3 regions of the Fundicoccus sp. Sow4_H7 genome follow, and region 3 is predicted to be linked to each of the others. Evidence: predicted binding sites of a transcription regulator. Region 3 holds the regulator's gene; each other region holds the start of a gene.
The links. Region 3 encodes LexA, which represses DNA repair genes until DNA is damaged. Its sites were predicted from a motif close to CNAACANNTGTTNG; they were not measured.
Positions count from the first base shown of each region.

Region 1 (11,066 bases), on a different contig from region 3:
TACAGCCTTCCAAGCTGTTGTCGCGAGTTCGATTCTCGTCACCCGCTTTATAAGAATAAGGGCCTATAGCTCAGCTGGTTAGAGCGCACCCCTGATAAGGGTGAGGTCGGTGGTTCGAGTCCACTTAGGCCCATTAACATGATATTTACTTTGGATTATTTTGGGGAAGTACTCAAGAGGCTGAAGAGGCGCCCCTGCTAAGGGTGTAGGTCGGTTTTGCCGGCGCGAGGGTTCAAATCCCTCCTTCTCCGTTGGTTTTGTTTTACTGGCCCGTTGGTCAAGCGGTTAAGACACCGCCCTTTCACGGCGGTAACACGGGTTCGAGTCCCGTACGGGTCATTAATTGAATGTTTTTATATATTTTCATGGAGGATTACCCAAGCCCGGCTGAAGGGAACGGTCTTGAAAACCGTCAGGCGTGTAAAAGCGTGCGTGGGTTCGAATCCCACATCCTCCTTTTAACTCAATATTTTATTATCGCGGGGTGGAGAAGCTGGCATCTCGTCGGGCTCATAACCCGAAGGTCGTAGGTTCGAATCCTACCCCCGCAATTTTACTAATGGTTCCGTGGTGTAGGGGTTAACATGCCTGCCTGTCACGCAGGAGATCGCGGGTTCAAATCCCGTCGGGACCGTTTTATGCGGGTGTAGTTTAGTGGTAAAACTACAGCCTTCCAAGCTGTTGTCGCGAGTTCGATTCTCGTCACCCGCTTATATGTATCATTTAAAATCGTAAGAACTTCTATAAACAGAGTTGTTACGATTTTTTGTTTTGATCTTATTTTGATTAATAGTTAAAGTGATAAGGACTATTTTTGATACTCGTCGTGTAAACGAGGCAAAAGAGTTAAACTCGTTTCATCACATCAACGTATACATAAGTTGCCACAAAGCAGCCCACTATTCAACTGCATTTAGTCGAATAGTGGGCCATTTTTAATTTGCAACAAATATCCTTAATACTCAGTATTGATCATATTACTTTTTCTAAAACCTTTAATAATCAAATAAAAGGCTAAACTTACATCATTAATACCAATGGGTCATGAAATCACGCCTTTAAGCGTTGACTATTGAAGAAGTTTTAACACTTGATGATGGTGCTTAATTTTTTAATTATTCCAAATTCTATTTTCATCGCTTATTTACAGCTGTCACCGGAATTCGTTTCAGTGATTATTTGTTAAGCCGTCGTTTAAATAAAGCAGTTGCCTTAATTCAAAATACAGATTGGAATATTAGCTTTATTGTTTCTGAACTTAACTTTTCTACGCCATCTGCCTTTACACGTGCATTCAAACAATACTATAAGATTACACCGAGTGAATTACAATCTAGATCCTAGTCAGTTAAAACTGATGGATATTCCTAAATTAATTCGTCGGCCTCTAAAAAATATCAACGGTGATATCGTATCTAATTTTACAATTAATAAAATCAAAGCTTTTAAAGTAAGTGGATTAGTTTTCCAGGTAGATTTAGCCGTAGATGTTTACTGTTTAAAAATAACACAACATGCGAATCCATTTTTAGCATTACTTGATCCAAATATTCAAAGCCCAGCTTATGTTATATTTTCTGAGTGCTTGCCTAATTCTACTAAATTTAATGTTATTATTGGCATCGATCGAATCATCACCGTTAATTTACCTTATTTCTTTACAGTAGATGTTGCTGATATGTTAATGGCTTCATTTGATTACACAGGAAATTTATTAGAAATGGAAACTGTGCTCCAGTCGGATTATGCCCGCTTTTTTTATAAATTGCTAAACAAGATGCAGATCAGTCGGAGATTAATATGATTCAACGATTTGAAAGTGTTCATGACCTGTATCAACCATTTAAACTGTTTTTGCCAATCAAGGTTAGCGAGTTAGATTCCGAGTTTTGAAATTAATACTAAAATGCAATTTTATAGATTATAGATGGTGTTATTTAATCATTTTAAATCTCTTAGCTTGTAATAAATAAGCAAGCTAAGAGATTTTTTTGCGTTTAAGTTCAAATGTTTGAACTTAACTCTTGACAAATCGAACATATGTTCGTATATTTTTGTTAGGGGATTAATTTAAATGAAAGAAGGGGAGCATTGTGTTAGATTATACACAATTTCCAAGACAATCCATCCTATGTATTGACAGCAAGTCGTTTTTTGCAAGTGTCGAATGTGCAGAACGCGGTTATCATCCGATGACAAAAGAGCTGGTTGTCATGTCGCGTGGCAATTCTCAAGGTGGACTTGTGCTTGCTGCTTCACCTGCAGTTAAAGCCAAGTATGGGATTAAAACTGGGAGTCGTCGCTTTCAGTTTCCGCATTACCATAACATTGAAATTGTACCACCCCAGATGGGCTTATATATTAAACGTAATCGTCAAATTAATGCTATTTTTAAGCGTTATGTAGCCGAAACAGATATTCATACCTATAGTATTGATGAAAGCTTCTTAGATGTCAGTTATAGCCATACTTTGTTTGGGAGCAATTATCAAATTGCAGGAAAAATACAAAATGAGATTTGGAAAACTTATCGCATACCAACCAGTGTTGGTATTGGTGATAATATGTTACTGGCTAAGTTAGCTCTAGACAATGATGCAAAATATACGTCGCCTTATATTGCCTATTGGTCTTATGAAAATGTGGCTGAAACGGTTTGGAAAATCGATAAATTGAGTGATTTTTGGGGCATCGGTTCAAAAATGGAAAAGCGCCTCAACCATATAGGTATTTATTCGATTTATGATCTTGCACATACAAGTATTGAGAAACTTAAAAAATATTTTGGTGTGATTGGTGAAGAACTCTATTACCATGCTAATGGGGTTGATTTAAGTCAACTTCAAAATAAGTATCAGCCTAAAAGCAATTCGCTCTCGCTCAATCAAGTGTTGCCACGTAATTACCATCTGCAACGTGAAGTGGAAATTGTTTTGTTGGAGATGGTGGATCAATTATCGACCCGCTTGCGCAAGCAACAACAAGTAACCGGGCAAATTAGTTTATCCGTTAGTCATGGTGAAGAAGCCTTATTTCAAAATTTTTCACATCAATTAAAAATTCATGAGACCGACCAACGACGGGTATTGAAGAATTTATTTATTCAATTGTTTCGAAAGTATTATCAAGGAGGCCCTGTACGGGTGATAGGTGTAGCGGTTGGAAAATTGAGTCCTAAGCAGGGGATGCAGTTAAATTTGTTTGAAGATCCGCATGAGATTGAAAATCGTGAGCAACTAGATTTGATTATTGATTCAATTCGCGACAATTATGGCTATGAAAGTTTAATTTATGCTAATAGTTTACAAAGAGGATCGACAGCGATTGAACGTTCAAAATTGATTGGTGGGCATCATGCTTAGAAAGGATAGAACAAAATGAAATATGAAGAATACCACGATCGTGGCATGATGAAATGGCAAGGAATGATTTTATCAGACCATCGGGCGGTTTTAGAAAGTGAGAGTAGTGTTTATCGCGAAAGCTATCAAGCACCTATTCAACAGGAGCCAGATGAGATAGAGGCAACCTTAAAACGGGCCTATAAGAGCCGTTACCGAGTTTGGCTAGCCTTGAATCAACTTGATAGTAACCAAGAGTATATCGAGCGAAAAGGGCGTGTTTTAGGCTTTAGTAAGGGACTCGTACTGATTGAAAAGAAAGGCATTCCTTTTGATGCCATTCGTTGTGTCGAGTTCATTGATTCAATGCCTTTTTGGAAACAATAAAAAATCAAGCAGCCTCCCAATTATCGGAAGACTGCTTGATTCATTTTCTAATTGCAAATTACTGAGGTGGAGTTTCTTCGGTTTGTGATTCATCTGGGCTTGTTTCATCTTCTGAGTTAGAGGATGTTTCATCACTAGAAGAACTTTCACCATTTTCATTGCTACTACTACTATTTTGTTGTTGACGTTGGATGGATTCCTGTCTTTGACGTTCACGTTCTTCTGCAATATAGCTATTCCAGAAGTTGGCATGTGTTTCGTCATTTCCACCTATCATAAAGTTATACTCTAGGTTAGGCGCAGGGGATGATGTTTTGAATAGCTCAGTGGTGACGGGTTGCGAAATATTAAGTGAAACCCCACCAACGGTTATATTACCAGGTAAGGTACCTGTTCGGCTTAATATGGTTTGCTCTTGAACAGATGCCGGTTGTTGGAAGCTTTGATCCACCCCAAAAATTTCAGGGCGTAGCGCATATAAATCATTGACAACACGAGCCCAGTAACGTTGACTTCTGACACTTTCACGGTCATAGCCATCATTAACATCAATGGTGTATTCGTAATAACGGCTGTCATAGCCAATCCAAGAACCAATGGTAATGGCAGGTGTAGAAGCTATATACCAGACATCTTTTGAGTATTCACTAATACCTGATTTAGCAATCCAATCGCCGCCCATAGCCATTTCTGAACCAGCTGTTCGACCAGTTCCTTCAACATTTGTATCACGAAGCATGTCAACGATTAGGTAGTTCGTATCTTCACTAAAGACTTCAATCGGTTCGTTATCATGTTGATAGACGATATTGCCATATGAATCTTCAATTCGTTCAATGTAGTAACCATCAATATACTGTCCATTATTGGCAAAGGTTGTAAAGGCTCTTGTTTCTTCAAATACAGTCGGACCATTTGATACCCCACCTAATGAGAATGAAAGGTTCTGTGTATCTGTCTCAGTATAAGAGTCAACGGTATCAAAGCCCATACGATTTAAGTAATCAATGATTGGAATGCCACGATTTAGTAATTCTTCGTAAATACGAACCGCCGGAATATTATCTGAGCGGTAAAGTGCAGTGCGAGCTGTCATCGTTTCGCCACTTACAACAGAACCATAATTGGTTGGTGTCCATATACTTCCATCTGGATAGGTTACTTCGTAAGCCGTATCTGGAATCACAGATGCAGGGGTAATGATATTATGTTGAATGGCTGGTCCGTATACTGCTAACGGTTTGATTGTTGAACCAGGAGAACGATGCATACCAAAGGCATGGTCAATTTGATTATTTTCATAGTCTGTACCAGCAACAAACCCAAGGACACGACCCGTTTTATTATCAATAACAACAAGTCCATTTTGTATATCTTCAATATAATAGGTTTGTTCGCCAGTTTCAGGATCTTCATAAACACCGTCATAACTTACAGCGACATCATTAATATATTCTTGAGCTGAGATTTGTAGCTGATCATAAATTTCGCGATCAATGGTAGAATATACGCGATATCCACCGGTACGCAACTGTTCCTCAGCTTCTAAATAATATTCATTATAACGATCAACATCAGCATTAACGTCGTTCCAAATAGCGCTATCGTCTTGTACATTTAAACGCATTAATTGTTCAATAGCACCATTCATAATGGCTTGGTAAAGATAGGTTTGACGTTCTTCCTCACGTGGTTCAGTCGGTAAGAAATCCTTTGTGATGTCATAAGCCATGGCTTCTTCGTATTGTGCTTTTGAAATTTTTTGATCACGGTACATACGGAATAGTACTTCATGCATTCGGTCAATTCCAGCCTGTAAATTATCTCGAATCGTTCCATATTGATCATATGGGGTGTAATTATAAGGGTCTTGGGGTAAACCAATTAAGAATGCCGCTTGCGGTAAATTCACTTCATCTGGGTTAATGCCGAAAATACCTTCAGAAGCTTTGTCGATACCGGCAACATTATCGCCATTATTATTACGTCCAAATGGTGAAACATTGAGATAGGCAGCTAAAATTTCGTCTTTATCAAAATAATTTTCTAACCTTAAGGACAGCAATATCTCATTCGCTTTTCTAAAAAAAGTAACATCGTGACTCAGCATTTGTTGCTTAACTAATTGCTGGGTAAGCGTAGACCCACCAGTTCCTGTTCCAGGAGCCAGTACTTCTTGTAAGGCAGCACGAATAATGGCTTTTGGCATAATACCAGGATGCTCATAGAAATGTTCATCTTCTGTCGCAATTAAACCATCGATAATATAGGGAGAAATATCCTCTAATTCAACCGCTGTTCTTACCACATCTGAACGAATGCTTGCAATAGGTTCGCCATTACCATAATAGAGCACACTTTGTTGCTCTAAGCGGTGGAGATCTTCTGCCATTTCAGTTTCTGTAGGAGGTGTTGTATTTGATACTAGATAAGCAAAATATCCCGCAGCAGCCCCTACAGCCCCCGCACCTGCAAATAATAGGAGTAAAACTAAATAAAATGCAAGTCGTCTTAAAACATTAAAGAAAACATTGAAACTAAATATCGCCTTTTCTTTACCATCTAAATGGGATAGGGAGTAACGCTCTTTTTTCTCTTCTTTTTTCTTTAATTTTTCTTTTTCTTTAGCAGATAATATCGTTTGATCTTGGTCTGTTGCATTAATGATTGAACTTCCATTAAAGCTTAAGTCTTCATTTTTAGCAGATGCTACAACAACATCTTGAGCACTTACAGGCTCACCAGTTTGTGGCACTTCGACAATAAGTGGTGTAACTGTTGCAGTGGTATCACTAATCTGTGCATCTTTCGAACTAATATCGACAATGTTATCAGATGATTTTTCCGTTACAATCGCCTTTGCTTGTGTGACCATGACATCATCACTATGCGTGACACGTCGTTTAAACGGCCAAAATTTAAATCGATTAGGTGAGGGGAGAGCTTTTACGCTTTCAGATCGTAAAGCAGGTTCAGAATCAATGATAGCTTCTTCAGCAGAATTATTTATTTTTTTTGAAATATTTTTTGTTGAAGCTAGCATGGCTTCTTTTAATTCTGACGTATCAAGATAAACGGTATTGTCCGTTAACTTCCCTTTACGTGTCAGGGCTTTTCGCGAAATAATTTTGGTAGTCGCATGCTTGTCATCATTAGCTGTTTCAGCTTCATGTGAAATGGCTGGAATAACCTTAGTGGTTTCAAGATCATCCTCGTTCAGAATAAGGGGTTGATCCACCTGTTTTTGCTTTGCAGCGCTTTGTTTTTCATTAGATAAGGCTTCTTTACGGAAATTAGACTGATAGGTCCGTTTAATATCTTCTTCGGAATGTAAGTTTTCCAATTGGGCAATCCGAGCTTTACGACGTCGCTCTCTTTCAAAGGCTATATCTTCTGGTGAAGGGAGGTCAGCTTTTCGTTTACTTGATTGTTCTATATTTTTAGGCGGTGAACTGACTTGTTCTGTCTTTTTTGAATCCTTAGCTGATTCAATCATTGGTTGGCTAAATCGTTCTTCTTTGCTTGAATTGTCAACCGAGTCCGTTGAATCCACTTTTAGAAGCTGCTTTATCTGTTTGACTTGCTTAGTCGCTTCTGTAGCTGCTGCAAACTCTTGAGTCGCTTCATCTGCAGCAGGACCAGACCTTGTTATTGATCGTTCTTTTATAGTGTCATGTCTAATTTCTTTTTCTTTACGATCTACCGTTGCAGCTTGTTCAGTTGAAGTTACTTTTGTTTTTTCAGTATCAGCTGTTTCAGCTTTATCCTTTTGATATTGATTGCTAAAAGAGCTGCTTTGCTTAATAAACTCATCTAAGCGATGTTTATGTTCTTCATTTTTTAAGTTTTGAAGATAAGTCGCTTCATCTTCCTTACGTTTAAAGTAATCATCCACTACATCGTCTTTATAAGGATTATGTGTGGGGGTTGTATTCTCTTCAATTAAGGAATTGAATAACTTACGCGCATGCCGAATCGATCGATCTAACATCACAGACGTTTTTGGCGTCATCTTCGGTAATGGACGGCTTGCTTGGTTTTGTTCATTTTTTTGTCTGTTTTGATTCGTCAGCTTTTCTTCAGCTGCCAGGTCTTTCTTAGATTGATTTATATTTATTTTATTCGCTGTGTCTCTAGGAGGGAGTGAACGGCTAACTTTTTGTGAAAGTTTAACATCTTCCTTCTTAGAACTGTTTTCTTGCCTATGTTTGTCTTCACCTACAACAGCTTGACTTTGTTTTTGGCTTACTTGATATTCTTGTTCTTGCTTTTCTTTGAATTCATCGTAAAAATTATCCCATTTAAAGGATGTCGAAATGGTCGCTGGTTCTTTTGGCGATTCAAGCCGGTCTGAATGACCTTCTTGATTTGTATTTCCTGGGTAATCAAATGAGACATCATAATAATTAGAATCAGATGTTTGCTTTCTTGTATCTGGATTGTTTTTATGATTGTCCTTTGTCATTCATTCACCTACTTTCCAAATAGTTTTAATCTATCTTATGCTGTTTCTGATACATTAAGTGTTTCGCCAATTGCGTTTAAACGACTTTCCCATTCAGCAGTGGATAGACCATTTTCAGCAACATAACGGTTACGAGGGTGACAACGACATTTTGCTGAACAACCACGAACATATTTTGCTTCATTTTCTTCAGAAGCTAAAATTTGTTCGTTACATTCAGGGTTAGCACAGTTTACATAACGTTCACATGGTGTCCCGTCGTACCAATCTTTACCGATAACAGTCGGGTTAACACGGTTGATATCAACAGCAATGCGTTCATCAAACACATACATTTTACCTTCCCATAAATCCCCAAGTACTTCTGGATCTTTACCATAAGTATCAATACCACCATGTAATTGGGCAACATCCGAAAAGCCTTCTCTTAACATCCAACCAGAGAATTTTTCACAACGAACCCCACCTGTACAGTATACCACCACGCGTTTATCCATAAATTTCTCTTTGTTTTCACGAACCCAGTCTGGTAATTCACGGAAATTACGGATGTCTGGACGGATGGCCCCTTTGAAGTGACCTAAATCATATTCATAGTCATTACGTGTATCTAAAACAATGGTATCATCACTTAATAATGCTTCTTTAAATTCAGCAGGTTTTAAATATTTACCTGTCAGTTCTAATGGGTTGATATCATCTTCTAAATTTAAAGCAACGATTTCTTCACGGTGGCGCACAAACATTTTTTTGTGGGCATAATCGTCAGCTTCGTCTTCTTTAAACCATAGATCTTCAAAACCTTCTATGCTATGAATATAGTCTTTATATTTTTCTGTTTGTTCAATGGTTCCAGAAACCGTACCGTTAATTCCTTCTGAACCAACTAATACACGTCCTTTTAAACCGATTGATTTACAAAAGGCTAAGTGCTCACTCACAAAACGTTCAACATCGTTAATATGTTGATATTTATAAAATAATAAAACTCTAAATTCTTTTTCCAATATATTTCCTCCTTGTAGTTGCAAGCTACTATCTTTCATTATAACTATACATATTATACGAATTAATGAAAAAAAACTCAATATGATGATAAAATTCACAAAAACTTAAAGAGCCATTAACGTGATGGGTATCTTATTTCAATCTGATGACAAAGATTCGCACAAGCAAATGTCGTATGTTAAAATAAATTGAAAAGGGGGGAATAGAACTGGAAACTATATTATTAATTGCAAACCCTGGTTCAGGGCGCGGTTTAGCAGAAGACTATGCGAAACAATTGAGATATTTATTAGAAGAGAAGTATCAAGCTCGTGTCGAGATTTTCTTAACTGAAAAAGCAGGAGACGCCTTTAGGTTTGCGGCAGAGGCTAACAAAAACAATTTCGATACGGTCATTTGCTTAGGAGGGGACGGAACTGTCAATGAGACGATCAACGGTGTGTTTGAGAATGAACACTTACCCGTTTTTGGTTTCTTACCACTTGGAACGGTCAATGATTATGGACGGGTGTTAGGTTTTTCGCAAAACCCAGATGAGGCGATTCAACAATTTAAGGATATTGAAATTATTCAAAGTGATATTGCACAAATAAATGATCAAAAGTTTATCAATGTGGTCGCTATGGGTTCAATTTCTGAATCAGTTATGAATACTGATTCGGAGGATAAAAACCAGTTAGGCTTCTTAGCCTATTTAAAAGATGGTTTTTCTGCCTTTTTCCAACAACAAAGCTTACCTTTAGTAATTACAAATGCTGAAGGTGAAACTAAAAATCTACAAACCAGTTTGATTTTAATTGGTTTAACAGAATCTATTGCTAGTTTTGGCAACATGATGCCAAATGCAAGCTATGACGATGGTTTGTTGCATCTCATTGCAGTAAAAGGTGATACCCCTCTTGATGTCATTCGGGCGGTTTTGATGGGAGGCGACCGTACATCAGAATCAGACTATTTATATATCGCTTCTAGTCCATCTTTTGACATTGAAATTCAAAAAGAAGCTATCAACGACCTGGATGAAGTTTTGACCAACGTTGATGGCGACGAAGGACCCGCCTTACCGATACGATTAAAAACGTTAGCGCGTGCTTTAAACGTCATAAAACCTAAATAAATATCAGAAAAATCCTCATCTGATTTCTTTTTGAAAATATGTTATAATAGATAATGTAGAATGTTTACTGGGCCATTATTGAGAAAGAAGGGTTTCAATGGACGTTAAAGTAACAGGAACTAATCGTAGTATTATTGAGCAAGAGTTGCGCAGAGGTACGAGTAAGTCACGGATTGCGAATATTCTTGAAGTAGGTTATGCTGAAGGCTTAGACATGATTGAAAAAGTAAAAGAATCCATTCGACCGGATATCGGCGATAAGATTACTTTTACATTTCGAAATAGTCAAATGAAGGGGATTATTACTAAGTTATTAAGTAATAGTGCGGTTGTAGATATTTATTGGGAAGAATCCGATGAATTGATGCGCGATATTTGTGAGGATAAAACAATTGTAAATTTCAAAGACATTCAAAGTTTTATTACATTACCGCCACAAAAAGAAGATGCGGATATCAAATTTGAAGAATAGGAAAAAGCGACGTGATATAACATCCGTCGCTTTTTTAAATCGTTAAAATCTTTTCTAATTCATTCACGGCTTTTTGAAAATAAAATTCTGCTAGTTCAGATTCGGGCATAACCAATAGGTTGTCCATTTGGTTTTGCTGTAAAAATAAGACAAGCCAATCATTAGGCGTCGCAAATATTTGGGTCATATATGGATAGTAGATCATCGCGTGCAAATTGAAATGTTGCATGATTTCTGTTTCCAAATGAGGATTTTTTTGCTGACTATAGTCTTGAA
Region 1 is NZ_JBQKME010000004.1:1,374-12,439, forward strand. Features, by position in the region: tRNA gene ACTQ54_RS05175 (tRNA-Gly) at 1-47, shown strand, start outside; tRNA gene ACTQ54_RS05180 (tRNA-Ile) at 60-133, shown strand; tRNA gene ACTQ54_RS05185 (tRNA-Ser) at 163-251, shown strand; tRNA gene ACTQ54_RS05190 (tRNA-Glu) at 268-339, shown strand; tRNA gene ACTQ54_RS05195 (tRNA-Ser) at 368-457, shown strand; tRNA gene ACTQ54_RS05200 (tRNA-Met) at 479-551, shown strand; tRNA gene ACTQ54_RS05205 (tRNA-Asp) at 562-634, shown strand; tRNA gene ACTQ54_RS05210 (tRNA-Gly) at 641-711, shown strand; gene ACTQ54_RS05215 (helix-turn-helix domain-containing protein) at 1,162-1,344, shown strand; gene ACTQ54_RS05220 (hypothetical protein) at 1,322-1,804, shown strand; gene ACTQ54_RS05225 (Y-family DNA polymerase) at 2,094-3,362, shown strand; gene ACTQ54_RS05230 (hypothetical protein) at 3,378-3,728, shown strand; gene ACTQ54_RS05235 (transglycosylase domain-containing protein) at 3,787-8,193, opposite strand; gene trhO (oxygen-dependent tRNA uridine(34) hydroxylase TrhO) at 8,229-9,200, opposite strand; gene ACTQ54_RS05245 (diacylglycerol/lipid kinase family protein) at 9,428-10,318, shown strand; gene ACTQ54_RS05250 (DUF2187 family protein) at 10,416-10,790, shown strand; gene ACTQ54_RS05255 (hypothetical protein) at 10,825-11,066, opposite strand, start outside.
Region 1: a site for LexA is predicted at 2,034-2,047, ahead of ACTQ54_RS05225 (Y-family DNA polymerase). Genes of this name have one in related genera too.

Region 2 (11,066 bases), on a different contig from region 3:
AACTTCCATTGTCAAACGGTTTTCTAAACCTAAACCTAAACGGGCTAATTGTGCTTGCATCATAGGTAAATCATTTTTTTGCACGCCCCAACGCAATGACCGTTTGTGACCGCGTCGATTAGCAATCGCCATGTTTTCTTTAATGGTCAAACGAGAGGCTGTCCCCATTTTAGGGTCTTGGAAAACATATGAGACTAAGCCAGCTCTTTTGTCATTTGACCAACTGGTCACATCAATCCCATTAATTTCAACAGATCCAACGTCTGGTTGAAGTCCACCGGAAATGGTATTTAATAAGGTAGATTTTCCGGCTCCATTTCCACCAATTAAAGTGACAACATCTCCTGCCTCTAGACTTAAGTCGATGCCTTTTAGAACATGGTTTTCATTCACCGTACCTGCTTCGAAGGTTTTATGGATATTTTTTAATTGTAATTGCATCTTATTTACCTCCTGTCAGTTGGCCATTGCGACGTCGTTTAGCAAATTGTTTTTTCATCTCTGGTAGAAATAAAACCAAACCCAGTAAAACAGCAGAGAATAATTTAATATCGTAAGGTTCTACTTTGAAGTATTTTTGATTTAAAATTAAATCGATGATAATACGATAAATAAAACTTCCCATTACAATCGTACTTAAACGAATACCCAATGGCTGATTAGGGATAATGACCTCTGCAATAATTAAGGAGGACATTCCGATAACAATTGTTCCTGTTCCCATCCCAATATCAGCAAAACCGTCTTTTTGAGCAACTAAAGATCCAGCCAATGCAATCAATCCATTTCCAATCATATAACCTAAGATTTTCATACGATCCGTATTAATCCCATTCGCCTGACTCATTTGTTCGTTATCACCCGTTGAACGAAGGGCTAAACCAATTTCTGTATGCAAAAAAGCATTTAAGATTAAAATAATCAACGCTACAATGATTAATGCGATAATAATTACGGGAATATTTCTTCCAAGCGCTAAATAATCGGTCATGCCTTTAAAAATAGTATTAGCACCAATAAGGGCAATGTTAGGTCTACCCATCACATGCATATTGACCGTATACAAGCCTGTTAAAACTAAAATCCCAGTTAATAAAGGAGGTATTTTCATTTTAGTATGGATTAAGCCCGCTACCATTCCAGCTAGCCCCCCAGCTACGATTGCAAAGGCTGTGGCAACGAGAGGATTCGCTCCGTTTGTAATCATAATCGCACTCACTGCTCCTCCTAGTGGGAAGACAGCTTCAGCTGACATATCAGCGATATTTAGTAAGCGATATGTAATAAAAACCCCTATTGCCATAATAGCCCAGACCACACCTTGGGCTAAACTTGAAATGATAATGTCTAACATCTTGAAAATACCTCTTTCTTTTTATTATATCGGATTATTTAATCGATTCTGGATCAATACCTAAGGCCTCAGCAAAGTCTGGGTTTACAATGACTTGATGATTATCTGCTAATTCTACAGGCATCTCTGCTGGATTTAAGTCATCTTCTAGCATGCGGATAACCATATTAGCCGTTTGGATGCCGTAATCTTCATAGGAGTTGGATAAAGTAGCTAAACCATTTGTCATTACTACTGAGTCCGATGAACCAATGGTTGGAATGCCTGCTTCTTTAGCCATGTCACCCACTAAAGCAATTGAGCTATCAATGGTATTGTCCGTTACCATAAACATCGCTTCAACTTCTGGAATTAATGAATTCATAACTTGTGCAATATCATTTGAACTCGTTACCGTTCCTGCGTGTGTCGTTAAACCGTGAGCTTCTAACTCTTCAATTGCAAGTTCAACTAATACGACAGAATTGACTTCACTAGAATTATATATCAAACCAACATTTTCTACATCAGGAAAATTACGAATCAAGAAATCAACTTGTTCTGCAATAGGGGCCATATCACTTGTACCCGTCACATTTGTATTCGGTTTGTCTAATGATTCGACTAAACCTGCTTCAACCGGATCGGTTACAGCTGCAATAAATAATGGTTTTTCCGTTTCAATAACAGCTAGCGACTGAGCAGCAGGTGTTGCAATCGCAAACAAAATATCATTATCGCGAGCTAACTTTTCACTAATGGATTGTAAATTTGCCTGATCGCCATTTCCATTTTGGATATCCCACTCAATGCGATCAGCAAAGTCAGAAGCATTCAATGTCTCTTCAAATCCTTTCAGAACAGCGTCTAAGGCCTCGTGTTCTACAAATTGCAAAACGCCAATTCGGATAGGTTCCGTATCTTCGTCTTGAGCCAGAGCTGTTAGAGGACTTAAAATAGATAAGCTCAGTGATAAGACCAATGCAATAATCAGACTAAATCGATTTGTTAATTTTTTCATAAATTAATTCTCCTATTCTGTATCTAATTGAAGGCTGCTTGGTTCAATACCTAATATTTCAGCCACTTCTTCATTGACAACTAATTCTAAGTTTTCAGCTGATTCAACAGGAATCGCACTGGCATCAAGTCCTTCATCGATTTGACGCACTAACATTTTGGCTGTTTGTTTACCTAATTCAAAGTAATCCAAACCATAAGTGGCTAAACCATTTTCTAAGATCATTTCTTTAGAACCACCTACTAGTGCTAATTGAGCTTCTTTTGCTAAATCACCCACTAAGGCCATGGCACTTGCAATGGTATTATCCGTCACTAAGAAAATAGCATCCACTTCATCGACTAAAGCACTCATCACTTGATTAATATCATTGGTAGAAGTTACTGTATGATGGCTGACTTCAATCCCTTTTTCCATCATAACTTCTTCGGCACGGTTGGCTTCACTTACTGAGTTCGCTTCACCGGAATTGTATAAAATTCCTACGCGTTGAATATCATCTTTTGTTTTTAGCAATAATTCGATTTGTTCGGCAATTGGAGCTGCATCAATTGTCCCGGTTACATTTTGTTCTTTTTCATCTAAACTATCAACCAAGCCGGCTTCAATCGGGTCGGTTACCGATGAGAAATAAATCGGTGTGTCAGAAGCCCCATTGACCAGCGACTGGGCTGCTGGTGTCGCAATCCCAAAGACAAAATCATTGGAACTTAATAAGTTCTCACTCATTGATTGTAAATTTGAGTTATCTCCTGCACCATTTAAATAATTAATGGTTAAATTTTCACCTTCAACATATCCTTCTTCTTCCAATCCAGCGATAAAGCCTTCACGGTTAGCATCTAGGGAATCATGTTCAACATACTGCAAAATCCCAACGGAAATTGCTTCTTTTTCTTGAGCATTAACAACAGGAGCTGCAGTCAGCACTGATGCTGCTAACAAAGGCAAAACATGTAAAGCCACTTTAATCTTCTTCAAATATCGTTCTATATCTTTCATTTTTCTTCCTCCTATTTTTGCTTGTTATTATTTTTATCTTTATCAAACAAAAAGACCGACTTAGATAAAAATCTAAATCGGTCTTGTATATACGCAAAGAAGCTTCAAAATATGCGTAACTTTTACAAATCCTGCATTAGATTTTTATCATCTATGCAGGCATGGTTAATTACACAGCTCTTCATAGATACAAACTTTCGTTTTGGTGTTTGTATCTAGGAATAAGACACAAACACTATCTAAAATAGCTGTAAAAGTATCGTTTAACTTGTAATTTACCAATTGTACACATTTCGGTTCCCTCTTTTAAGAATTATTTTATTTGATGAGTCTATTCTATTCAACAAATTAACATATGTCAAGCTAAAATGAGAATTTAATTTGAAGTATTAGAAAAATCTTCATAAACACCTTTGCAATAGGCTTTTGTCTATATAAAAGGTTGCTCATATCCAAAGTAGACGACCATAACATCTTTCACGCGAGCAAATATTTCTCGGACTTCACGTTTAAAGCGTCCGGATCCCACTTCTTCACACGGGACGCCCACAGCTTCTAAGCCCGATCCCTTAGCAATCATTAAGGCTCTGGATAAATGGTAACCTTGTGTACAAATAATCACACGCTCTGTATCCATTATTTGTGGTAACTGCTCAATACTCTCATAAGTCGAATAACCCTTCGGGTCTAAAAGAATCTTCTTTTCATCGACGCCATGTTCAATTAAATAATCTTGCATTACTGCAACTTCATTATAATATTGATCCGTATGGTCACCGCTAACGACAATTGTTTTATTAGGTGCTAATTGATGGAGTTCAATCGCCATATCTAAACGATTAGCTAGAATCCCAGATGGTTTTGAATTATCAATAATGCCTGCTCCTAAAACTAAAATCGGAACTTCATCCACCATCATTTCCGTTGTAGCTAAGTCAGAAACTGTATAAAAATCGCCGTAAGTCGATCCAATCACAAAAAAATTAATGACCGTAATGAGCGAAATACACACAACCAAGCCAAATAGGATTAGTTTAATGATACCGATTAAAAATCGCCAAATTATTTGTAATATCCGATACATTCTCAACGCTCCTATGAATAAATATCTCTGATTAGACATACAACATCAACCATTATAACAAGGCTATAATCGGTAAACAAATTAAGTTAAAACAAATTTTATTAAAAATAATTAAAAGCAGAGATATTTATTAGGAGGGTTATTGGGTAACGAATTGGCTATTATATAGGTCGGCATAGCGGCCATTCATATCCATTAGGCTTTGGTGGTTGCCTTGTTCAACAATATCGCCGTGTTCCATATATAAAATTAAATCAGCATTGCGGATGGTTGATAAACGGTGGGCAATAATAAAGCTCGTGCGTCCTTCCATCAGGCGGTCCATCGCTTCTTGGATGAGAATTTCAGTCCGTGTATCCACCGAGCTGGTCGCTTCATCCAAAATAAGAATGGGACGGTTTGCTAAAATGGCACGTGCGATCGTTAACAATTGCTTTTGTCCTTGTGAAATATTGGAGGCTTCCTCGTTTAGTTCAAAATCATAACCACCTGCTAGCGAAGTAATATAGTGGTGAACGCGAGCCGCTTTAGCCGCTTCAATCACTTCTTCATCGGTTGCATCCAAGCGACCATAACGGATATTTTCCATGAGGCTACCATTAAAGAGCCAAGTATCTTGTAAAACCATCGCCATAGCTTGTTGATAAGACACACGACTGTAATGACTGCTGTCAACATGATCAATCATGATTTTTCCACTATTCACATCGTAAAAACGCATTAATAGTTTAACGACAGTTGATTTCCCAGCTCCCGTAGGTCCAACTAAGGCAACTTTTTGTCCGGGTTTAATTTCAGCACTAAATTGATGGATAACTGCTTGGTTAGGATTATAACCAAATTTCACTTGGTCAAAGGCAACATTTCCTTCGACTTTATCAACATCCAATGTTTGTCCTGAATGTTGATCTTCTTCTGCTTCGTCCAGAAATTCATAAACACGTTCCCCCGCCGCTGCCATCGACTGCATGAGGGTCACAGTTTGAGCCATTTGAGTAATTGGCTGGGTAAAGCGACCAACGTATTGCGTAAAAGCTTGGATATCGCCGACCGAAATCCGTCCCATAATCGCCATATAGGCTCCACTGATGACAACCGCTACATAACCTAAGTTCCCGATTAAACGCATTAAAGGAAACATAATGCCAGAGAAAAATTGGGATTTCCAAGCTGATTCTTTAAGTTCATCGTTTTCCTTCATAAAGCTTTCCAGAGCTGAACCTTCTTGGTTGAAAGCTTTAACGATATTTTGACCGGCAAAAACTTCTTCAATTTGCCCGTTAATAATCCCTAATGACCGTTGCTGGGTTTGGAAAAATTTTTGTGAACGACGCATCAGAAAACGAATCATAAAAATACTCACCGGTAAAACAACCATTACAATCAAGGCCATTGTGACATTTATACTGAACATCATGTAAGTAATCCCTATCATGGTTAGGATAGAGGTTAAAATTTGTGTAATACTTTGACTCAAACCTCCACCTAAGGTATCAATATCGTTGGTAATACGAGAAAGTACTTCACCATAAGGGCGAGATTCAAAATATTTCATGGGCATTTTATCAATTTTTTCTAACAGCCGCTTCCTTAAACTATAGGTCACATTTTCTGTCACATTTGTCATAATAAATCCTTGCAAGGCTGAAAAGACAGCACTTAAAAGATAAATGAACAAGACAAACAGTAGAATATCCCTAATACGCGTAAAATCAATTGAACCCGTTCCTTGAAGCTGGGCAACCACACCATTAAATAATTCTGTCGTTGCCTGTCCTAAAATACGAGGACCCATGGTGCTTAAAACGACGGATACGATGGAAGAAATGAATACGACCAGCATCAGCCATTTTTGCTTAAGAATTTCTTTGAAAATCCGACTAATACTGCCCATAAAATCATCTGGCTTTTCGGCAGCTGCTAGTGCCGTTCCTTGCGAAGCCGGGCGCTTAACGGCTTTGTCTTGGTTTTCTTCATTTACTTCAGGATCAAAAGATTCTTGATTGTTCGTTTTATTATTAGCCAATGCCGTTCACTCCTTCCAGCTTAATCTGACGACCTTTTTCTTTTTGACGTTCAATTTCAGCTTGCGATAATTGAGATGTCGCAATTTCGCGGTATACTTGCGAGTCTTCCATTAAGGATAAATGGTCACCTTTACCAACTACACGTCCTTCTTCTAACACGATAATTTGATCAGCATTTAAAACCGTACTAATCCGTTGGGCAACAATGATAACCGTTGCATCTTGTGTTTTCTCACCTAAGGCTTTACGTAAAGAAGCATCCGTTCGGTAATCCAAGGCAGAAAAACTATCATCGAATAAGAATATTTTCGGTTGTTTAACAATGGCTCTTGCAATCGATAAGCGTTGCTTTTGCCCACCTGAGACGTTAGTACCACCTTGTGAAATCGCAGATTGATATCCATCCGGTTTTTCATCAATAAATTCCGTTGCATGCGCAATCTCAGCTGCTTCATGCATTTGATCCGGGCTAATACTCGCATCAGCATAGGTCACATTGCTTTCAATCGTCCCCGAAAACAGGACACCTTTTTGCGGAACATACCCAATTAAGTCACGTAATTGTTCCAAACTCAAGTCGCGAATATCAACTCCGTCAATCGTTATCTTTCCTTCAGTTACATCATAAAAACGTAACAAGAGATTTAGTAAAGTTGATTTCCCGCTACCCGTACTACCGATGATCGCCGTTGTTTTCCCAGGTTGGGCTTCAAATTGAATTCCTTCAAGAATATTTTCATCCGAACCTTCATATTTAAAAGCGACATCTTCAAAACGAATCAGACCTTTTGGATTTTCTAATATAATCGGATCTTTCTTATCCGCAATCGAAATATCTGTATCAAGAACTTCATAAACACGGTCTGAGGCAACAATCGAACGTGGAACTTGCATCCCCATCATGGAAAACATTAAGAAAGAAAAGATAATCTGCATCGTATAATTAATATAAGCCGTTAACTCACCGATTTGCATATTCCCATCAGCAATATGATGGCCACCTACCCATACAATTAAGACAGAAATAACATTCATAATTAACATCATCAACGGCATCATTAAAGACATCATCCGTCCAACAAAGAGATAAGTATCCCGCAACTGAACGTTAGCCTTATCAAATCGTTTGGCTTCATAATTTTGACGTCCAAAAGCGCGAATAACTTGTAAACCTGTTAAAATTTCACGCGCAATTAAGTTCACTTGGTCAATAAAAGACTGCAACATCTTAAATCGTGGCATCGTTAAAAACAACAGAATCCCGACCATAACCATCACAAGACCAACAGCTAAAGCAACAATCCAAGTCATATTAGCACCTGTACGAATAACGTAGAAAATTCCACCAAAAGCTAGAATTGGCGAGAATAAAATGACCCTTAAAAATAAAGTCATCACCAGTTGAATTTGCTGTATATCGTTGGTACTCCGTGTAATTAAAGAAGCTGCTGAAAAACGATCCACTTCTTTTTGCGAAAATCGAAGGACTTTTTCAAAAATACTTTCCCGCAAACGGTGTCCGATCGCCGCTCCAATTCGAGCCGCAAAATAATGTGCCCCCAATGCAAAAAGCATGGCCAATACCGAAACGACCACCATCACACTACCTTCTCTAAATAAATATCCCTGCTGATACGGGCTGGTGTCAATATTTGTCTCTCGGTGTTGACGAGCAACTGCCTGCATCGCTGCACTATGAACAGTAGCGTCGCCTAATGAATCCAATTGTTTAGAAATCTCAGTTCGAATATCTTCTAAATTAAGTGAACTTAAATCCATTTGACTCATCATGGCATTCGCATCTTCTGTACTCATTTCTTGACTCATTTGATAAATAGCCAGAGGCATTTCTAAATGCGAACCAATAAACTCCAGCTGTTCGGTTTGATTCGAAGCTGATTCTTCTAAATAATAAATACCATCCGATCCTTGTTGGTAATTGGCTTCTAAAACATCGAGTTCTTCTGGTAGCATGATTTGTTTCAAGCTGTCATAACTTTTTGATGTCATCGCCAAAGGTGCTGCTTCAGTAAATCCTTCATTTTGAATCCCGACATCAATCAGCCTAGACGTATAATCTGGTAACAGCAGTATGGTGTAGGCATGCAAAATATGGAAAACAATAATAACGATGACCGTTCCCCAGTGCGGTTGTAACTGACGAAATAACTTTTTCATTCTTTCTCTCCTTCAATCGACATTTGATAGACTGCTTGCATGGCTGCAAATATTTTATTCCCCGTCTTAAGGTAGTCTTCTAGCTCTTGCTCTTGAATATTTTCATATACCAGAGACATAAATTTCTGTAATTGAGTGCTAATGTGATGGCATTGTTCCTCACCTTCTGAAGTCAGCTCTAAATAAGTTGCACGACGATCATTGGGATCAATCGTCCGCATAACATATTCTTTATCGACTAAAGCCTTTACGGTCCTCGAAATTGCTGGCTTAGTTACCTCTAGTTCATAGGTTAATTGAGTGATATTTAGAGGAGTTGGGGTTTTTTTCTTTTCAATTAACTGACATAAAAGGATGTATTCACTAAAAGGCATGGTTTTAATTCCGTCAAAAAATTTAAGTCCGAGTTGATATATATTGCGGTTATTTTCTTGAATTTGTTTAACGATTGCTTCATCTTTCAAGGATTCACCTTCTTTTTTAGGTCTTTTTACTGGCGAAATAGTTAGCAACGTTAATTATACAAACTGTTATCAGCTTGAGCAAGTAGAAGCTTTTTAATTTATGAAAAAAATTTGTCATTTTCTTGTTATGGTAATTTGTCCTTATTTTGATATGCTTATAACTACTAATGATGTGAAAGGAATATTTCTATATGCGAAGATCAGGTTCTAACCAAAAAGGGATGATTGTTTTAATCGTTTTATTAATCGCAGCCCTTATATATTTATTTACATATTTTTATGGCCAGTCCAACCAAACCACGGAGGTCATTGATTCTTCTAGCTCTGAGATGGTTGAAACACAAGAAAGTGAAGAAACAAGTATTAAAGAAGAATCGGAGTCAGAATCATCTGCGTCTTCAGAAGAAGAAGCGAGCGAGAGTGAAAGTGTGCTAGAAACAAGTTCAGAAGAGGAATCAGGTCCTCTATTTGATGAATCCATTGTTGGGGATTCCGAATACCCAGCTTCCACGATTCCAAGTGATGTTAACAAATCCGACTTAAAGAGCGCAATTGATGACTACTATGCGTCTCAATACACTAATCAAGAAAAAGAAAATGTACAAACAAGAATTGACGAAGAAAACCTAGATGCTATCGAGACAGCACTCGCAAACAATACTTCCTTAAGCGAACTTAACGCCAGTGTTGATCAAATTCAAATGGAATTAGCTGATGATACAGTTTATGTCGCTCGAATTATTGTGCCTATGACTTATACTCAAGCCAATAATATTTATGATGACAGTGACATTGAATTGTTAACTGTTGCTTTAACCGAGTTAGGCAATCGCTTAGTGATGATTTCTTATTATGATGAAAGCACACAAGAGCTAACGCCTTACCATTTAACCAATAGTACCAAACCTTTATTTACTTACAGTTCGAATTAATGGTTAGACATACAGAAAACCCGCATTTTGATGTTTGTATCGAAATGCGGGTATTTTCATCGTTTTTAAAGTTGGCTTCTATAGTTACTAATCAAACGTTCTGAAATAATAACTTTTTGCTTAGCCAATTCTTCCACAACTTCTTGGTCAGTCATGGATTTAGGTGCTTCTTTTAAGAAATTATGGATGATTTCCTTAATTTTCTTAGCAGTTAAACCTCCACGTCCTTCGTGACTCGCTACATTAATAAAGTCCGTTAAAGGCATCACCGATTTTTTAAATTGAATGTTTTTATTAGTGACAATTAGCTTAATAATTGGCTCGGACAAACGAGTCGTCTCAGCTAGATCTCTGATTAGTAAAGGTTTTTTCTCTGTTACATCATTAAAGAAGAAATCACTTTGTGCAATAATAATGGCTTGAACCACTTCTAAAATGAGCTGTTCACGTTTACGCAAATTTTTCGTCAGCTCATTATAGGCTTCTTTTTTCGGTTCGATATATTGTTGCAAGGTAAGGTCTTGTTCCCTTTGCATTTCTTCATAATATTTTTGGTTAAAATTGATTTTAGGGTAATATTGACGGTTATATCTTAAAGCAAGTTGATCATTTTTAACCGATAAAGTCACATCAGGGATCAAATTAATTTTAGCTTGACGATCAAATAGTGTTGCTGGCACAGGTCTTAAAGTGTGATAATAATTCACTGACTGCTTAATTTCATCGATTGTAATGGCCGTTTTTTGTTGGATTTCCACATAATCTTTTTCCATTATTTCATTATAAAATTCTTCTAATAAATAATAGGCTACATTCGGAGCATGCAAATCTCGCTCTGTTTGAATCATTAAACTTTCTTGTAGGTCATAGGCACCGACACCTGCAGGTTCTAATGTTTTGATTAAAGTCATGGCATCGAGCACAACCATTTCTGATGTTCCTTCGATTTCTTTAGTCAATTCTTGATAGGTATAAGGTAAAAATCCATTATCATCTAAATAATCAACCAGGCGTACCATCATATC
Region 2 is NZ_JBQKME010000013.1:42,083-53,148, reverse strand. Features, by position in the region: gene ACTQ54_RS10885 (ABC transporter ATP-binding protein) at 1-441, opposite strand, end outside; gene ACTQ54_RS10880 (ABC transporter permease) at 443-1,354, opposite strand; gene ACTQ54_RS10875 (ABC transporter substrate-binding protein) at 1,389-2,354, opposite strand; gene ACTQ54_RS10870 (ABC transporter substrate binding protein) at 2,367-3,356, opposite strand; gene ACTQ54_RS10865 (SanA/YdcF family protein) at 3,787-4,440, opposite strand; gene ACTQ54_RS10860 (ABC transporter ATP-binding protein) at 4,580-6,334, opposite strand; gene ACTQ54_RS10855 (ABC transporter ATP-binding protein) at 6,459-8,645, opposite strand; gene ACTQ54_RS10850 (MarR family transcriptional regulator) at 8,642-9,109, opposite strand; gene ACTQ54_RS10845 (hypothetical protein) at 9,301-10,041, shown strand; gene ACTQ54_RS10840 (RNA polymerase factor sigma-54) at 10,107-11,066, opposite strand, start outside.
Region 2: a site for LexA is predicted at 3,547-3,560, ahead of ACTQ54_RS10870 (ABC transporter substrate binding protein). Genes of this name have one in related genera too.

Region 3 (11,066 bases):
CAAACATCATTAGTAGCGTTATCAGCCCTTGTGACAAGGAGTCAACTAAGGTCAAAATCCCACTTCCTGCAACAAGTCGAATTGAAGTCAAGTCATTCGTTGCGTGCGCCATTAAGTCACCTGTACGATTTTCTTGGAAAAAAACAGCATCCATCTTTGTAAAATGAATAAATAATTGTTGTCTTAATATCTTTTCTAATTTTGCTGATGTTCCAAAAATAGAAGTTCGCCAAAAATAGCGCATTACATATTGAGCGATTGCAATGGCTAATAATACCAATACCCAATAAAATAATTGTTGACCAGTTAATGTACGGTCAGTAAGACCATCAATAATGGTACCAATAATCATTGGAACAATAGCTGCCAATATACTCACTAAGAGTAATAAGCTTGATCCAATAATATAAGCCTTCCTTTCTTGCTTAAAAAACCAGCTTAAACGTTTAAAAATATCCATCTCTGCACCCTTTCGTAAAAAACTCTATTTTATAGTTTACCATGTTTTTATAATATAAACCAAAGCTTTGATTAACAAATCATTAAAATATATTAATTTATTATTATTAGTTCGATAATTATGAAATTATCAAACCTTTTTCGCCCCTTAAGGTATAAAACAACAAAAAAGACTACCTAACAGGCAAATGTTAGATAGCCTATAAACCTTATATTAACGCTGTTTCATTGAGTTCATAATTTGTTGAACTCGTTTCTTTGATGGCTTTTGACCCATTTGTGTCATCATTTGTGTTATCATGCGCTCATCAATTGGTGGGTTTTCTTTAAAATAATTCATCATATAACGTCTAGATACAAAGAAACCAGCTACAAAACCAACGATAAGTGCAACTATAATTAAAATCCATCCCCAAAATGGCATACCTATCCCTCGCTTTCATCCATATGTATTGTTATTCTACTAAAAAATTTTAACTTTGACTAGTTAACTTTTATCGTTCTAATCTTCTAAATGACGATTATGTAATTTCTTTTCTTTTTGAATTTGTTTAACTTTATTTGAAGTTAAATCATTGCCTCTAGGATCAACTATTTTTATCCCTTCAACATGATTCCTCATACCTGATCTAAATGCTTTTAAGTATTTTTCACGTAAATCATTTTGTTCACTCAGTTCTTCGGGACTAAGGCCTACTGTTTTTTTCTTTTTAGCTAATTCATTAATACGCTCAATTAATTTTTGATCAATCAAGTAAAACACCTCTTTTCCTAAAAAATATTTACAAAGCACGAACATTTGTTTGTGTTTTTAATAAAGGTTTGATACAATTAACTTAATATAAGTGAAAGAGTTGATTCCATTGAGTAACCTATCTACTAAACAAAAGAATATTTTACAAGTCATTGCAGACTCAATTGCATCAAATGGATATCCACCAACTGTTCGAGAGCTTGGAAGTATGATTGGTTTATCTTCAACTTCAACGGTACATGGACACTTGTCTCGTTTGGAAAAAGCAGGTTATATTCAACGAGATGCATCAAAAACACGTACAATTGAATTAACACCAATTGCTCTTGACTTACTAGGTCTTAATAACAATCAAATTCCGTTACTAGGTCGAGTTGCTGCTGGTTCACCCATTTTAGCAGTTGAAGAAGCAACAGATTACTTCCCCATTCCTCATGATTTGCCATATGATCCAAGTGAATTATTTATGCTTGAAATCGATGGAGAAAGTATGATTAATATCGGTATCATGGACGGTGATTACATTACTGTACGCAGACAATCCTCAGCCAACAATGGCGATATCGTCATCGCATTAACAGATGAAGATGAAGCTACTTGTAAGACTTTTTATAAGCGTAAAGATTACTTTGTTTTACGTCCAGAAAACGATTCGATGGAAGATATTATTTTATCTAATGTTTCTATCCTCGGACGTGTCGTAAGTCTGTACAGAAAATTTTAAGAACACAAAGCAATCGAATGTGAGAATCAATTCACATTCGATTTTTTTTGCATTAAAACTCCATTAAGGTTTTGATGTTGTAATCTTTAATCAATTCGCGACCTTTTAAGTCCATTAATTCAATTAAAAACGCACAACCTACAACAACTCCGCCTAATTTTTCAACTAAATCAATTGAAGCTTTGATAGTTCCACCTGTAGCTAATAAATCATCAATAATTAACACACGTTGACCTGGTTTAATTGAATCTGCATGAATCGTTAATGTATTTTTCCCATACTCCAAAGAGTAATCGACTTCAATAACTTCTCGAGGTAATTTTCCTTTTTTACGTACTGGAATAAAACCAATATTTAATTCATATGCCACTGGGCAACCAACAATGAAACCACGGGCTTCAGGTCCTACTATGACATCAACTTCCAAATCTTTTGCAAATTCAACAATTTGATTTGTAGCTTCTGCAAAAGCTTCTCCATCTGCCATTAATGGGGTAATATCTCTAAAGATAATTCCTTCTTGAGGGTAATTGTCAACACGTGCAATATAATCTTTTAAATTCATCTTTGTTCTTCCTTTTCTAATGTCTTTTTGACTTGGTTAAGCGATTGGAAATTTAGTAATTCTTCAACTTTCATGGATTCACGGAATTCATGCATGGCTGGTAAATTAGCTAAATCTACTTTCTGCTTAATATTTTCGTTAAATAATAAACGACCACCATTCATTGTAACAAAGCTTGCTTGAAAAAACAGCTTAAGAATTAATTTAATTTTTGTTAACGGTATTTGCGTTTCATTATTTAGTACTCTAACTACATTTTTTGCATCAATAGCTTTATTTTTTTGTATCCAACGGTAAACAATCGCTGTTTCATCTCGTGTTGGTAAACCTAATAAATATTTCGATTCTTTAGTATAGGAACCTAAATAAACTGTCTCCCAAAACTGGATGAGTAAAAGTTCTTCTAATAATTCAATCTTTTTTGGTGGCTCAACGATTGCTAAATATTTTATTTCATTGTTATTTATTAAAGTACTTATTTGCTTAAGATCACTATACCTTATTGCATAGGAAGTCTTTGATATTTTTTCTCGATAAACATCAAATATTGGTTGATGTTCAAATACATAAAGTGTGTGCTGATAGTTAAAAAAATCAGTTGGGATTTGGCTTCCCCTTTTATCAACCCACTGACTACCATTCATTCCAATATCTTTTATCATCAATTGTGGTGTTCTGGTCTGCTGCCACTCATTAATTGCTAATTTGCCTACGATTGATATTTGATTGGATAATTGTAGATACTGATAATCGGCTTTACAATTAAATCCTATAGCATTTAATACGGAAGGATCTTTACTTGCTTGATTTTCTGCTAAGAGTAACTTCAAATGTTGTTGCTCCGTACCAATCCATCTCAATTGATCAATAGTTACATTTTCAAAAGCAAAAATAGGTTTAGGATTGTCGATACCAAATGGTCCTAATAAATCAACTTCTTCAATAAATTGGTTGCTAACATCGGATAAACCTAAGCTTAAATTAATTGTTAAGCTTGGTGTATAGCTAATGGTCGCACTCTTACTTTCAACAACAGCAAGGAGTGTGGTAGTAAAATTCTCCCATTGCTCAAAATCAACCGTCAAACCAGCGGCTTGGCTATGACCACCAAAATATTTAATTTGGTTTGAAACTTGGCTTAAAGTGTCAAATAAATCAATTGCTTCTATACTACGTCCGCTGCCTTTGTAAACTTTATCTGCTTCAATCTTTTGAAATATGATTGCCGGCCTATGATAACGTTCAACAATGCGACTAGCAACAATTCCTAATACACCTGCTGGCCAATTAGCATCTGATTCAATGATAATATCTGGTATCTTATCATATTGGCTAATACGACTTTCAACTTCAACCGCAATATTATTTACAATTTTTTTTCTTTCATCATTTTTTTGATTAATAAAATCAACATATTGACTCGCTTCAATTGGATCAAAACTTCTTAATAATTCTAATCCTGGCGTAGGGTCGCCTAAACGTCCTACCGCATTGAGCCTTGGTCCAATTAAAAAACCTATATCGTCCACTTGTAAATTAGATATATCAACTTTTTGCTGTTCAAATAACTTTCTTAGACCTTCTCTTTGCGTTTCTCGCAATCTGTTAAGGCCATTAATTACAATGGTGCGATTTTCATCTGTAAGCGAAACCAAGTCTGCTACAGTTCCAATAGCTGCTAACTCAAGGGCTTCTGCTGGTATTTCATCAATTAATGCGGAAACTAACTTAAGAGCAACCCCTGCCCCACTTAGTTCAGAAAAGGGATAATCACCTTGGGGATGTTGTGGGTGAATAATTGCATAAGCAACCGGAAGTTTTTCTTGGAATTGATGATGGTCGGTAACAATGACATCCACACCTGCATCCATAGCATAAGCAAGAGCTTCATGGCCAGAAACACCATTATCACAAGTTAAAATTAACTGAGTTCCTTCTTGGATCAATTGTTCATAGCGCTCAAGGTTTGGACCATACCCATCTACCAAGCGATTAGGTAAATAATAGTTCACATTCGCCCCAATTGCTTCTAGTGATTCAAATAGAATAAGGGTACTCGTTATCCCATCAGCATCATAGTCACCATAGATAGTTATTAATTCTTGGTCTGCAATGGCTCGTTCAATCCGATCAACAGCTACATCCATTTGATAAAGCAAAAAAGGATCATGATAAATGGTCGGATTTTGATTAATAGCATTTTTGATAGCTTCTGGGCTATTTAAACCTCTCTGTAAACATAAACGTAAAAAAGCGGGAGTAAGATTTAATCCCGCCTGGCTAAATTTATTCAGTTGTTCTTGTGTCAACTGAGGTCTATCCTCAAATTGCCACATATACTTTGCTAAATTCATTTAATTTCAAAACTCCAATACATAAAAATAAATCCTTACTGACAACTAACTTAGCTTTCTGACATATCAGTATTTGAATTTGACGATTCTGCTTACTCTATTTCTGTTGCTTCTGTCATATTGTCAGTCGTTGTTGATTCAGCTTCAATAGTTTCTGTGTTAGAAAAATCTGCCTCTTCTGTTTCTGCTGGAATTTCATCATATACCAGTGCATTTTTATGACTTTGTTCTAAATCACGTATGGTCGAACGTAAACTTGATAACTCTTTATCTTTCTCAGAGATATCTAAGTGATAACGTTCTTTTTGTTGCTTAACTTGTTTTTGTAAATCTTTATTAGACTTATGATTACTTTTTATCGCTGCTACCGATGCTAATAAGCCGATAATTACACCTAAGAGCACACTTAAAAGCATTACTAAAACCATAGGTGCTTCAACAGTCCCAAAAAAGAAATCTACTTCAACTGTTGCTGTATTTTGCAATGCGAAAATTACGATAAAAATAATAAGTATAATCGTTAAAATTAATTTCCACTGTTGTCTCATCACAAGTGCTTCCTTTCGTAATTATTTGAAATTAGCAAGATGACTAGCGAGAAAGTCACCTATTTTTGGAAATAATTGATATAAATTCGATAAATATCCAAAATAGCTAGGTAAATTTATTTCTCTTTGAATGAAATGTTTATCACTAAATTGATTCACAATCGTTCTGGCTGCATCTTCCACATCTAAAGCAATCCATTTGATCCTATTATAATATTTTTTTGAATCACTGTCATGTTCAAAAAATTCTGTCTTTACTGGACCAAAATTAATCGTCGTAACAGCAACATTACTTTTAGACAATTCTAATCGCAAAGCATTAGCAAAACCAATTAAAGCAAATTTAGTAGCTGAATACAATGTCGAAGAAGACGTAGCAATTTTACCTGCAACACTCGCTACGATAATAATGTGTCCATTTTTCATTTTTTCCATGTGATTCGCTATTAATTGGCTGACATACATGGTTGCTAACGTATTCGTTTCGAACATTTGTTGATAGTCTTCATAGCTATATTTTTTATAACTTTTAAAACTTCCAAATCCTGCACAATTAATAAGGACATCAATCCGTTTAAAGCGTTGAATGGCTTTTGTTACCATTCTTTCAATTTGCTCATGATCCGTTAAATCACATTTTACCACTAATGAGGCAGTATGGTATTCATCAAATAAATACTCAGCCAGCTCTGTTAATTTTTCTAATCTTCTAGCCACTAAAATGAGTTGATGTCCTTGTTGGGCTGCTTGAGTGGCGACTTGGCGACCAATGCCACTTGATGCTCCCGTAATCAAAATTGTTTTTATCATCGTATGCCTACTTTCGATAGTCAATGCTAAACTCATTCAAGTCATAGACTAAATGGCTATGTGGAAAAATTGATTTTGCTTCATCTTCTAAAGCCTTTGCATCAGGACCAAGATAGCGGGCACTAATATGTGTTAAATACAGATTTTTTGCCTTAGCATTTTTAGCAACTGTTGCCGCTTGTGCACTGGTTGAATGAAAATGACTGTGAGCCATACTTGTCTCATCAGCCTGATAGGTACATTCATGCACTAGGGCATCGGCATCTTTGGCAAGAATAGTTAAATTATCACAAGGACGTGAATCTCCTAAAATAGTAACAATTCGTCCTTTGGAATCTTCTCCCACAAAATCTTTACCGTTTAAAATCGTTCCATCTTCTAGTTCAACAATTTCTCCTCTTTTTAATTTTCCAAAAAGAGGCCCATTAGGAATATTATATTCAGCTAATTTATCTACTAAAAGTTCACCTTTTTTATCCGGTTCCTCTATGCGATAGCCAAAACTTAAAACACCATGATTGAGTGGTAAATAAGTGACTTTCCATTTGTTAGGCAACTGAATCTCACCACCATAAGGATCTAATTCAACAATTTCAATCGGATAAGTTAAACGCGTCCTAGAGTAATTCAAACAAGCCTCAATATAAAATTTCAATCCTTTTGGGCCATATAAAGTTACTGGCGTATCCCCGCCTTGGAAAGACCGACTACTTAAAAATCCTGGCAATCCAAAAATATGATCTCCATGCATATGCGTAATAAATATCCGGGTGATTTTCCGAGGTTTTAAAGATGTTCTTAATATTTGATGCTGGGTAGCTTCTCCACAGTCAAACAACCACATTTCATTTAATTCATCTAATAATTTTAAAACAAGTGAGCTTACATTTCTCGTTTTGGCGGGTACGCCTGCTCCTGTTCCAAGAAAAAATAACTGCATCGAAACCTCCTCTTTCTAATTGAGTATTATCTTGTACGATATAAATTCTTTGCAATTAAAATTGCCATTTCCTGAGACCCTTCAACAGTAGGATGAGCATAATCTCTTAACCATTCTGGATGATCATTTGCATAACTTGCCCAATCGATGATGTTCACATTGCCAAATCGACGTGTTGAGGCTTCAAGTTGACTATTAGCGTCACTTACCCACGCCCTATCAGCATTACTCGTTAAGAAATAGATTGAATGATCTGGTCCAATAGCATTAATAAAGTCATTCAATTGACCTTCAGTAAAGGTTCCATTACTTCCTAGTACAACAATAACTGTAGGCATCAAAAGATCCTGATTTTCTAAGTCGTTAACGACATCTACACTATTATAAAGCTGTCTACCTTCTTGCCCCGATATAATGGCTTTGGGGAATACTTCATTGATCTGTTCAGTAGCTGCTAAAAGAACAGAATCTCCTATAAAAGTAACATCCAAGCCATTAGCATGTAACATTTCTCCTTGAGTTAAGCCTTCAATATTATTAATAACTTTATTGTTTTGTGTACTATTAGAAATAGTATTTTGAGCTAATAGTTGGTTTCGCTCAATTAAAGTTTGTAATTCATCCGCTTTTGAATCCCGTGTTTCAGGCGTAATCCCTATTCCAACTGTACCCCCAACAAAAAACAATAAATAAATAACAGTGATAACCTTTATTCCAACTAATGCTTGTGGATGATTAATGAGATATTTAATTTGATGTTGGGCTTTTTTCCAATTAAAATCTTGTCCAATAGGTAATTCTAATCTTTGTTTTTCAAAAAGTTGATAGGTTATTTCGGCTAACACCATAATGATGACAATTTGAATCAAAGTATGTAACCAAACATTTTTATTAACAAAGTTTATTTGACTGGGAATGATGAGATGCACAGGATAAAACCATAAATAGTATGACATACTGCGTTTACCTATCCAAGTAAAAACTGGAAATGAAATTATTTTACTCCAGACAGTTTCAGGATGAATGGAGCTAATAATAAACAACCCACAAACAAGTGAAAACAATGTTAAGCCAAAGCGATAAGCAAAAGGTTGAGTTCCATACATAAACCTAACCATGAAGAAAAGGAGTATAAAACTTGCCGTAGCAATAATATTAAAACTTAATTTAACTCGTCTATTCATTGGTTTAGGTTTTAAACGAATAGGATATAAAAATCCTAATGCCCCTCCGAATGTGTAGGCAGATAAACGTGTGAAAACATCATAATAAATACGAGTGGGATCGCCACCATCATATAAATAGGCCATAAATAAAGCGGATATAGCCGAAACAATTAACAGCATATTTACAGATATGGATGGTCTTCGATGCCATGCGTAAAATAAATATACGAGAATCGGAGTAATTAAAATCAATTGCCCATATAATGAGACATACCATAAATGTGTGAAGGGACTTGGATTTGATGCTTGAACAAAATAAGACTGCTCATTATAAATCTGATAATAATTATTAACAAATAACAATGATGATAAAGACATATTACGAATATTATAGAAAAAATCACGTTGAAATAACATAATATAAGTAATAGTTACCATAATCATCACTAACATTGGAAAGAACAAACGTTTAAATCGTGTAGAATAATAATTTTTTATCAGTTTAAATGGCTGTTTTTTTAAATTTAACGTTGTGAAATGTCGAAAATTAAAGAAACCTGCAATAATCAAAAATAGGTTCACTGCTAAAAAGCCGCCAGGTACTAAGTGTTGGAAAAAATAGTAGGCAATAACGGTTATAATAGCAATGCCTTTTAAGCCATCAAATAATTGAATACGATTCACTTTCTTTTGTTCGTTCATCTCTATCACCTAATCTAAGAATTCAAACTGAAAGTCAAGTAATTCAACGATGTCTCCTGATTGTGCACCCATACTCCGTAATGTCTCGTCAATTCCCATGCCACGCATTTGCCGTGCAAACCGAGCGATACTTTCATCATGAGCCATATTTGTCATGCGATATAATTTTTCAATTTTTTCACCACTGATTTCCCAATAGTTTTCACCTAATCGTTGAATAGTAAAAGGCACTTCCTCTTCTTCCATCTCAAAGTAAGCAAAACTTGTTTCCACTTCTTCTTCAAGTGGTATGAACTCATTATTAGCCACAAGTGTATAAGTTGCTTCTAACAATTCTTGAATACCTTGGTTTTGCCAAGCACTAATAGGATATATTTCTGGTTGCTCAATTTCTAAGTTCTCATAATATCCTGATAATTGTTCTTTAAATTGGACTAAATTTTCATTAGCATTTTCAGCATCCATTTTGTTAGCTACAATTAACATCGGTCTTTCAACTAACTTTTCATGATAAGCCTTTAATTCATTAATAATATTAACATAGTCCTCTAATGGATCTCGTCCATGAAATGCAGACATATCAATCACGTGAAGTAACACTTTGGTTCGTTCAATATGTCTTAAAAAATCAATACCTAAGCCAACACCTTCAGAAGCTCCTTCAATAAGGCCTGGCATATCTGCGACAACAAATTCGCGGTTAATGTCTAATTTTACTACTCCAAGATTAGGCACTAAAGTCGTAAACTGATACTCTGCTATTTTAGGTTTAGCATTACTAATAACCGATAATAAAGTTGATTTACCAACACTTGGAAAACCGATTAAACCAACATCTGCTAATAATTTTAACTCTAGTGATAGTTCAAATTCTTCACCAGGTTCACCATTTTCAGCAATTGATGGTGCTGGGTTTTTATGTGTCGCAAAACGGATATTACCACGGCCACCTCGGCCACCTTTAGCGACAACAACGCTTTGACCTTGTTCAACTAAGTCAGCAATTAATCGTTGGCTAACTGCATCACGAACAATCGTGCCCGCGGGAACTCGAACAATTAAATCTTCTGCTCCGGCACCGTATTTACTTTTACTCATGCCGTTTTCTCCATTTGATGCTTTAAAATGACGATTGAACCGTAGGTCCATAAGTGTTCTAAGCCCTTCGTCAACTTGGAAGATGACATCGCCACCTTTTCCACCATCTCCACCAGCAGGTCCACCATCTGGTACGTACTTTTCACGGCGGAAAGCTACCATCCCATCGCCGCCTTTGCCTGCTTTAACAAATACTGTCGCACGATCTAAAAAAGTAGACATATAGACACTCCTTTCTTGATATATTATAACTATATTTATTTAAAACTTACTAATCAATAAGCGAGGATCAAAGACACTTAATATAGTATTGGTTAATTGTTTAAGTGTAGTCTGACGGTTTGATTTAATCGCTTCGTCTTCTGCATTCACTAAATTATTTTCAAAATAAAGATCAATAGGTTGAACTAAATCTTGGAAATATTGTATTAATTCTGAAACAGATTGATAGTTGTCAGCTTTTTGACTTAATTCTATTAAATTAGATTCAGATTCAGTTTGAGACAAGTTCTGTAGAGGCTCTTGGTTCAACTGAAATTTAACACCTAAATTAACGACACGTGTTAAAGCTTCAACCATTAAACGATAGTTTTCAGCATCATTATTTTTAAATTCAAATAATGCCTTAGCTGCTTGAATATGACGATTAATGTTTAAATGTTGACTTGCAAGAACTGCCTCAATCATATCATAATTAATGCCTAATCGCTCAATATATTGATGGATACGAGCTTTTATAAAATCAGATAATTTAGTCGTTAGTTCATCATTATCACCATCAAATGCTGCTTCAGCAATTACATGATTAATGACATCCAATAAATCAATCGCCCAATCTTCATTGCTAATAATTTCCACAATCCCAGTTACTTGCCTTCTTAAAGCATAGGGATCATTTGAACCTGTAGGGATCAAAGCGACAGCAAAATAATTAATTATTGTATCT
Region 3 is NZ_JBQKME010000003.1:26,463-37,528, reverse strand. Features, by position in the region: gene ACTQ54_RS04295 (ABC transporter ATP-binding protein) at 1-460, opposite strand, end outside; gene ACTQ54_RS04290 (YneF family protein) at 674-883, opposite strand; gene ACTQ54_RS04285 (DUF896 family protein) at 962-1,213, opposite strand; gene lexA (transcriptional repressor LexA) at 1,323-1,937, shown strand; gene ACTQ54_RS04275 (adenine phosphoribosyltransferase) at 1,990-2,502, opposite strand; gene recJ (single-stranded-DNA-specific exonuclease RecJ) at 2,499-4,856, opposite strand; gene ACTQ54_RS04265 (lipopolysaccharide assembly protein LapA domain-containing protein) at 4,949-5,404, opposite strand; gene ACTQ54_RS04260 (SDR family NAD(P)-dependent oxidoreductase) at 5,426-6,214, opposite strand; gene rnz (ribonuclease Z) at 6,222-7,154, opposite strand; gene ACTQ54_RS04250 (acyltransferase family protein) at 7,181-9,022, opposite strand; gene obgE (GTPase ObgE) at 9,032-10,342, opposite strand; gene glyS (glycine--tRNA ligase subunit beta) at 10,382-11,066, opposite strand, start outside.